DNA from 2 places in the Weizmannia acidilactici genome. Region 2 is predicted to be linked to the other one. Evidence: riboswitches for the same ligand, from Rfam matches in the RefSeq annotation. Region 2 holds a riboswitch; the other holds the start of a gene.
The links. Region 2 has a riboswitch for S-adenosylmethionine ahead of GBH70_RS04905 (O-acetylhomoserine aminocarboxypropyltransferase/cysteine synthase family protein). Riboswitches for the same ligand answer to the same signal wherever they lie in the genome.
Positions count from the first base shown of each region.

Region 1: another riboswitch for S-adenosylmethionine. It lies ahead of GBH70_RS12480 (bifunctional homocysteine S-methyltransferase/methylenetetrahydrofolate reductase); the one in region 2 lies ahead of GBH70_RS04905 (O-acetylhomoserine aminocarboxypropyltransferase/cysteine synthase family protein).

Region 1 is NZ_BKZR01000035.1:27,742-31,586, reverse strand. It holds gene GBH70_RS12490 (LCP family protein) at 1-378, shown strand, start outside; gene GBH70_RS12485 (GNAT family N-acetyltransferase) at 722-1,165, opposite strand; SAM riboswitch class I at 1,422-1,521, shown strand; gene GBH70_RS12480 (bifunctional homocysteine S-methyltransferase/methylenetetrahydrofolate reductase) at 1,593-3,449, shown strand.
Region 2 is NZ_BKZR01000009.1:34,392-38,236, forward strand. It holds gene GBH70_RS04905 (O-acetylhomoserine aminocarboxypropyltransferase/cysteine synthase family protein) at 1-1,247, opposite strand, end outside; SAM riboswitch class I at 1,384-1,491, opposite strand; gene cls (cardiolipin synthase) at 1,630-3,078, opposite strand; gene GBH70_RS04915 (murein hydrolase activator EnvC family protein) at 3,368-3,845, opposite strand, start outside.

The sequences.
Region 1 (3,845 bases), on a different contig from region 2:
AAACAGCTCATGCATGGGAAAGAACTGCTCGCCTACGCACGCTTCAGAAAAGACGCACAAGGCGACTTCGGCCGGGTTGCACGCCAGCAAAAAGTGTTAAAAGCGCTTCAAAAAGAAGTATTCAGCGTAAACGGCCTTGCCAAAGCACCAAAACTGCTTGGAACGATTCAGCCTTACCTTTCCACAAATATGAGTAAAATGGACATTCTCGCGTTGGTGAAAGACGTGGTGCTCGGCGAAAACCTTAAGGTGAAAACCATGACAGTTCCAATTGCGGGCACTTATACCGATGCCTACTATCCGGAAGTCGGCGCCGTCCTGGAAGTGGACAAAGCAAAAAATACAGAAGAAATTAAGAAGTTTTTGGATGAGGAATAATTGGGGGCTATGGAAGTCCCCCTTATTTTTTATTCTTTAGCGGTGAAAGATACTAAGCGAACATATCGTTCGACCTATCCGATTACGGAATTAGAGAAAACAGTGAAAGAAAAAGCAAAGGAAAAGGGGACATCCCGTGTACAACTCTAAAACTCCGGCTGTCTCCCATCCAACCATAGGAAGAATCAGCGGAACCTTGGGAGAAATCAGCGGACTTGACCAATAAATCGGCAGTAAGGCCAAAAAAATCAGCGGAAAGATGCAAAGAATCAGCGAAAGGAAGAAAAAGCAGGGAAGAGATGTCTCCTTTTTGATAATCCGAGAAATTTTTCACAAACCAAAATCAAAGCCTGAACCGCACCAACCAAACCCCGTCCGCAACTTCGGTTCTCCCCGTCTCCGTAAAACCCATGCTCAAGTACAGCGAGACAGCCGGGATATTTTTTTCGCCGGTACTCACTTCAAACCGGCCGGCGCCGGGCAGGCTGAGCACAAATTCCAGCAGTTTGCGCGCGATCCCGCGGCGGGTAAAATGTTCCCCGACAAACAGCCGACAGATCATGACACAATCGCCCGTCCGTTCAACTGAAACCACACCGGCAAGCTTTTCCCCAACGAAATACCCATAAAACTTTTCCGTACTCGCCATTAAATCTTCCACCCGCTCATTAAGCGGGGGGATCCCGTCAAAACCGATCAGTCCGGCTTCTTTTTTATAGGCCGGAATTTGCAGCGCCCACACAGCAGAAGCCGCCGCACTGTTTTTCATCTCCAATTGCCGGATCATGCGCAATCACTCCCGTCCTCAATATTTCCCTAATATATTAAGGAAAGAGATATCATTAAAAATTGCCGCAATCCATTATACTGGATAGCGCAAGAAACGTCAAAAAGAGGAAATCCATTCCAAACGGCCGCCGCACAGAAAGTTCCACAATCCATTCACCAAACGCTTTTCAGATATAAAAATTCCCCCTTGTCCTTGCATCAGAATAAGTGTAAAGTATAAATAAATCGAAATATTACGCACGTTCAGCTGAATACCCTTATCAAGAGAGGTGGAGGGACTTGGCCCAGTGAAACCTCAGCAACCAGCCATCCGGCCCGGTGCTAAATCCAACAGGCATGCCTGATAGATAAGGAGACACTTTGTAAAATCGCGCCTCCTTTTCCCAGGGGGCTTTTTTCATACCATCAAAAAGGAGTGTAAACCATTGGACCTTCTTGAAACGCTGCAAAACCGCATACTTGTTGCGGACGGGGCGATGGGGACGCTGCTGTATGCGTATGGCGCCGACACGTGTTACGAGGAATTCAACCTAACCCATCCCGATGATATCCACGCGATCCACCGCTTTTACATCGAAGCGGGGGCGGACGTTATCCAAACAAATACTTACAGCGCCAATTACATCAAGCTCGCCCAGTACGGTCTCGAGGAAAAAGTGAGCGATATCAACAAAGAAGCGGTCCGTATCGCCAAACAGGCCGCAAATCCATCAACGTTTATCCTCGGAACGGTCGGCGGCATCCGCGGACACCGCAAAACAGAAGCCACACTCCCGGAAATCAAGCGCACATTCCGCGAGCAAATTTTCCACCTCCTGAGCGAAGGGGTGGACGCGCTTTTGCTCGAAACGTATTTTGACGCGGAAGAATTATTTACGGTCGTGGACATTGCCAAAAAAGAGGCAGACGTCCCGGTCATCGCCCAGTTTTCGCTTGTCGAACCGGGCGTATTGCAAAACGGCACCCCGGTCGCGCAAGCTTTCAAAGAACTCGAAAACCGCGGCGCCGACGTGATCGGTCTGAACTGCCGGCTTGGTCCGCACCATATGATCCAGTCGTTTGAGGAAATTCCGCTCCCGGAGCATGCCTATTTGTCCGCTTACCCGAATGCGAGCCTTTTAGATTACGAGGACGGCAGGGTCACGTTCACGAATAACGCCGATTATTTTAAAACATGCGCCGCAAAACTTGTCGAGCAGTGCGTCCGCTTGATCGGGGGTTGCTGCGGCACAACCCCGGCACATGTTAAAGCGATTGCAGAAGGGATCAAAGGCCTCGCACCGGTCACCGAAAAAACGGTACGCCCGGAAAAAACGGTACGCCCGCCGAAAATCGAGATCGCCGTGACCGCGCAGCACCGCGAACCGCCGCTCCATGAAATCGCGAAAAAACGGCGGTCCATTATTGTTGAATTCGATACGCCGAAAACTCTGCGCACCGAACGCTTTTTCGAAGGGGCAAAAGCACTGCACGATGCCGGCATTGACGCACTCACGATGGCGGATAACTCGCTTGCAAGCCCGCGCATCAGCAACATCGCAATTGCCGCGATTTTAAAAGAAAAGCACGGCATCCGTCCGCTCGTCCATATTACGTGCCGCGACCGCAACTTGATCGGCCTGCAGTCGCACTTGATGGGGCTTGCCGCGCTCGGGATTGACCAAGTGCTCGCCGTCACGGGTGACCCGTCGAAAATCGGTGACTTCCCTGGGGCGACAAGCGTGTACGATTTATCGTCGATGGACCTGATCGCGATGATCAAGCAGTTCAACGAAGGCATCTCTTACTCCGGCAAATCGCTGCAAAGGAAATCGAATTTCTCCGTCGCGGCCGCGTTTAACCCGAATGTCCGTAACCTCGACAAAGCGGTCGGCCGGCTCGAGCGTAAAATCCGAAGCGGCGCCGATTACTTTATCACCCAGCCGGTTTTTAGCGAGGAAAAAATTTTACAGGTGCATGAAGCGACCAAGCATCTGGACGCGCCGATCTACCTTGGCATCATGCCGCTCACGAGCTACCGGAACGCGAACTTCCTGCACAACGAAGTGCCGGGCATCACGCTTACGGATGAAATTTTAACGGCGATGGAAAAAACGCAGGGCGACCCGCTCAAAGCGCGTGAAGAAAGCCTCGCCATCAGCCGCAGCCTGATCGACGCCGCGCTTGGGTATTTCAACGGCATTTACTTGATTACGCCGCTCGACCGCTATGATTTGACAGTGGAATGCACGCGCTACATTCACGCCAAGGAGGAAAAAGCCCGCGGCGCAGGGATTGTTTGAGCGCGCGATTTTTATCCATATGAAAGAAAAAGGTGCTTTCCCAATAGTCGTTTATTGGAACTGTCCCGCTCAAAGCATTTTAAAGACCGTTTGAACAAAGAAATGCCCAATGAACGGACGTTAGCAGCCTTATAAGGTACGTTCGGGCAAAGAAATGCTCAATGAATGAACCATAGCAGCCTTATAAGGTACGTTCGGACAAAGAAATGCCCAATGAACGGACGTTAGCACCCTTATAAAGTACGTTCGGACAAAGAAATGCCCAATGAACGGACGTTAGCAGCCTTATAAGGTACGTTCGGACAAAGAAATGCCCAATGAACGGACGTTAGCAGCCTTATAAGGTACGTTCGGACAAAGAAATGCCCAATGAATGAACCATAGCAGCCTTATAAA
Region 2 (3,845 bases):
GTTATATCTTCAACTGCTTCCAGGCCGACAGACAAGCGGATCAAGTCTTCCGTTACGCCCGATTTTTTCAGTTCTTCGTCGCTCAGCTGCGAATGCGTGGTTGTTGCCGGGTGAATGATGAGCGATTTGGCATCGCCGACATTGGCAACATGCGACCACAGTTTAATATTGTCGATCACTTTTCTGCCTGCTTCCCGGCCGCCTTTAACCCCGAAGTTGACAATCGAACCGAAACCGCCTTTTAAATATTTTTTCGCCAGTTCATGTGAAGGATGATCTTTCAGCCCAGGGTAGTTCACCCAAGCAACGTCCGGATGGTTTTGCAGGAACTTCGCCACTTTCAAAGCATTTTCGTTATGCCTTTCGACACGCAGATGCAGCGTTTCGAGCCCTTGCAGGAACAGGAATGCGTTATCCGGGCTTAATGTCGGGCCGAAATCGCGCAGCAATTGGACGCGGAGTTTCGTAGCAAAAGCTGCCTCCGCCGTATCGACGCCGTAACGCAATCCGTGGTAGCTCGGATCCGGTTCGCTGAAGTCCGGGAATTTTTCCGTATTCCAGTCAAAATGGCCGCCGTCGACCGCAACGCCACCGATTGCCGTGCCGTGGCCGCCGATCCATTTTGTGGCGGAGTGGACGACAATATCCGCCCCCCATTTGATCGGGTTGCACAAGTATGGGGATGCGAATGTATTGTCTACAATTAATGGAATCCCGTTTTCATGGGCAATTTCCGCCACTTTTTCGATATCCAGCACCTGCAGGCTCGGGTTGCCGATAATTTCTGCGTACAATGCTTTCGTTTTCGGGGTAATGGCATTCCTGAACGCTTCAGGATCAGAACCGTCGACAAATTTGACATTGATGCCGTATTTCGGCAGCGTGACGGAGAACAAATTGTACGTGCCGCCGTACAGGTTGCTGGCCGAAACAATTTCATCCCCTGCCCGCACAATGTTTAAAATTGAAAATGCGATCGCCGCCGCGCCGGATGAAAAGGAAACCGCCGCCGTGCCGCCTTCAAGCTGCGCCACGCGTTTTTCAAATACATCCAGAGTCGGGTTGCCGATCCGTGTATAGATAAAGCCTTCTTGCGTTAAATTGAAGACGCCCTGCGCGTAATCCGTATCTTTAAAAACGTAAGAGGTCGTTCTATATACAGGTACCGCGCGCGAACCTGTGGCCGGGTCCGGTTCCTGTCCTCCGTGCAATAATAAAGTTTCAGGGCGTAAAGATTCTTCTGTCATTTACAATTCCTCCTACTATAGTAAAATTTGCCTAGGAAAAGATAAAAAACAATTCCGACAAGACAAGGCACTTTTTTAGAAGAGGAATAGAAAAACCCTCTTCATAAGGAAGAGGGCTACGTTATGTAAGTTCCTCCCCTTATCTTTCAGACGAATGTCTGTAGGAATTAGCACCTTTTCAAGCATATGCCTGAAGGTTGCCGGGCTTCGCAGGGCCTAGTCCCTCCGCCGCTCTTGATAAGAGTGTTTCAATTAAAATTATGAAAATTTTTAAATGACTCATTGGTAAAAATTATAGATTACAATTTCTGAATCGTCAACCCATTTTTTCAATTTTTCTTTTCGATCATGCGGGGGGGATGTTTCCGCCCCTTGCACACTTTTACAAAATTGGCGATAACAGGCGGGAGATCGATTCTTTGAAACGGATCACAAGCGGGCGTTTCTGATAATCTTGCAGCGTCAGTTCGGTTGAATCCGCCATATCTTTTCTGAAAATGTGGGAGAGCCTGCCCGAAAGCTTGCGGTCGTACAGCACAGCATTCACTTCGAAATTCAGGCGGAAGCTGCGTACATCAATATTGGCCGTCCCGACAGAGGAAATTTTCCCATCCACCACAATCATTTTTGCATGGATAAAACCATTTTGGTAAATGTACACTTTCACGCCAGTTTTTAAAAGCTGACCGATATTCGAAAGCGTCGCCCAATATACAAACATATGGTCAGGCTTGTTCGGGATCATGATCCGGACATCAACCCCGGATAAGGCCGCAAGCTTCAGCGCGTTCAGCAAACTGTCATCTGGAATAAAATAAGGCGTTTGCAAATAAATATATTTTTTGGCGGAATTGATCATTTTGATATAACTGTTTTTGATTTGCTCCCATTCGGAATCGGGGCCGCTTGAGACAATTTGGATATCCGTTTCCCCTTGCGGCTCGATCACCGGAAAGTACCGTTCTTCATTTTTAATATCGTTCGGCGACGCCTGGTTCCAGTCTAAAATGAACCGGGTCTGCATCCCATAAACGGCGCTACCTTCAATTCTCAAGTGGGTGTCGCGCCAATAGCCGAATTTTTTGTCCAGCCCCAAATATTCGTCTCCGACATTAAAGCCGCCGATGTACCCGATGCGGCCGTCAATGATCGCCAGTTTCCGGTGGTTCCTGAAATTGACGCGCAAATTGATGAGCGGAATGCGCGCCGGGAAGAATGCCGCCACTTCGCCGCCTGCCTCGACAAGCGGCCGGAAAAAACTGCGGCGGAACAGCATCCGCGATCCCATATCATCGTAAAGCAGCCGCACCTTTACGCCTTCTTTTGCTTTTTCGGTAAGCAGTTCGATCATTTCATTTCCAAGGCGGTCGTTGCGGAAAATGTAATAAACGAGGTGGATGCTGTCCTTTGCCTTCCGGATGTCTTCAAACAATGCCAGAAATTTTTCCTTACCGTCTGTAAAAATATCGACGTGGTTATCCTGGGAGAGAATCGCACCGTCATTCACCAGCAGCATGTAAACAAGGTCTTTGTACTGCACCGTCCGTTCATCATGAAATGGGAAACGGTTCTCCCGCAAAAGTTCAATTTGCTGTTGGGCAATTTCTTTAATCCCAATTTTTTCCTGAACTTTCCAATCGAATATTTTACGCCGGCTTAAATTCTGCCCGAAAACTAAATAGAGTACAAATCCAGCGATCGGAATGAATAAAAGCACCAGCAACCACGCCCAAGTTGCTCCGACATCCCGCCGTTCAAGGAAAATAACGGTTCCCGCCAGGATAAAGTTTAAAAGAAATAAAATCACCAATAATACCGTTACAATCATTATGTTCTCCTTTTCATGCACCCTTCTTCGTTTTTGCCGTGTCTGCCGCCGTTCCGCCTTTTGGAAAATGCCGGCGTACGGAAGGCGGCTGCGGGGCGGATGCCCAAATCGTTTATTGTTTGATGTAGCGGGAAAAATGACAATTGTATCATACCATAATATTTGTTCCTGACCCACGTAAATGCACTTTTATTTTCATGTACTTTTCTTCCACCACTAAAAAAGAACCGCACCCATTGGATGCAGTTCTTTTTCCGGCTCTCTAATACACCGCGGCATCAAGAGCCTTTTATTAAAAATTGATAAAGTTTCTCGGATTTTGGGCGCCATTATGCGGTGGCGGAGTCCAGCGGCCATTATAAATTTCAAAGTGAAGGTGTGGCCCCGTAGATTCGCCTGTATTGCCCATTACGCCGATCTGCTGACCTTTGCTGACTGACTGCCCTGTACTTACAGAGTAAGAACTCAAGTGGGCATAAACCGTCGTGTACAGTTTCCCGTTAATATAATGGGTAATCATCACACAATTTCCGTACGAAGAAGAATGGTATGCCCTGAACACAATCCCGTCGGCTGCCGCAACAACCGGCGTACCGATGCTGTTGGCAATATCAATGCCCGGATGGAAACCGCCGGAACGCGCACCAAATTCAGATGAAATATACCCCGCTACCGGACGCGTAAATGCCCCGGAAGATACTTTCGGAAGCGGTCCGCCAGACCCTGCAGAACTGCTGCTGCCCGTAGAACTTGAACCAGAAGAGGATCCG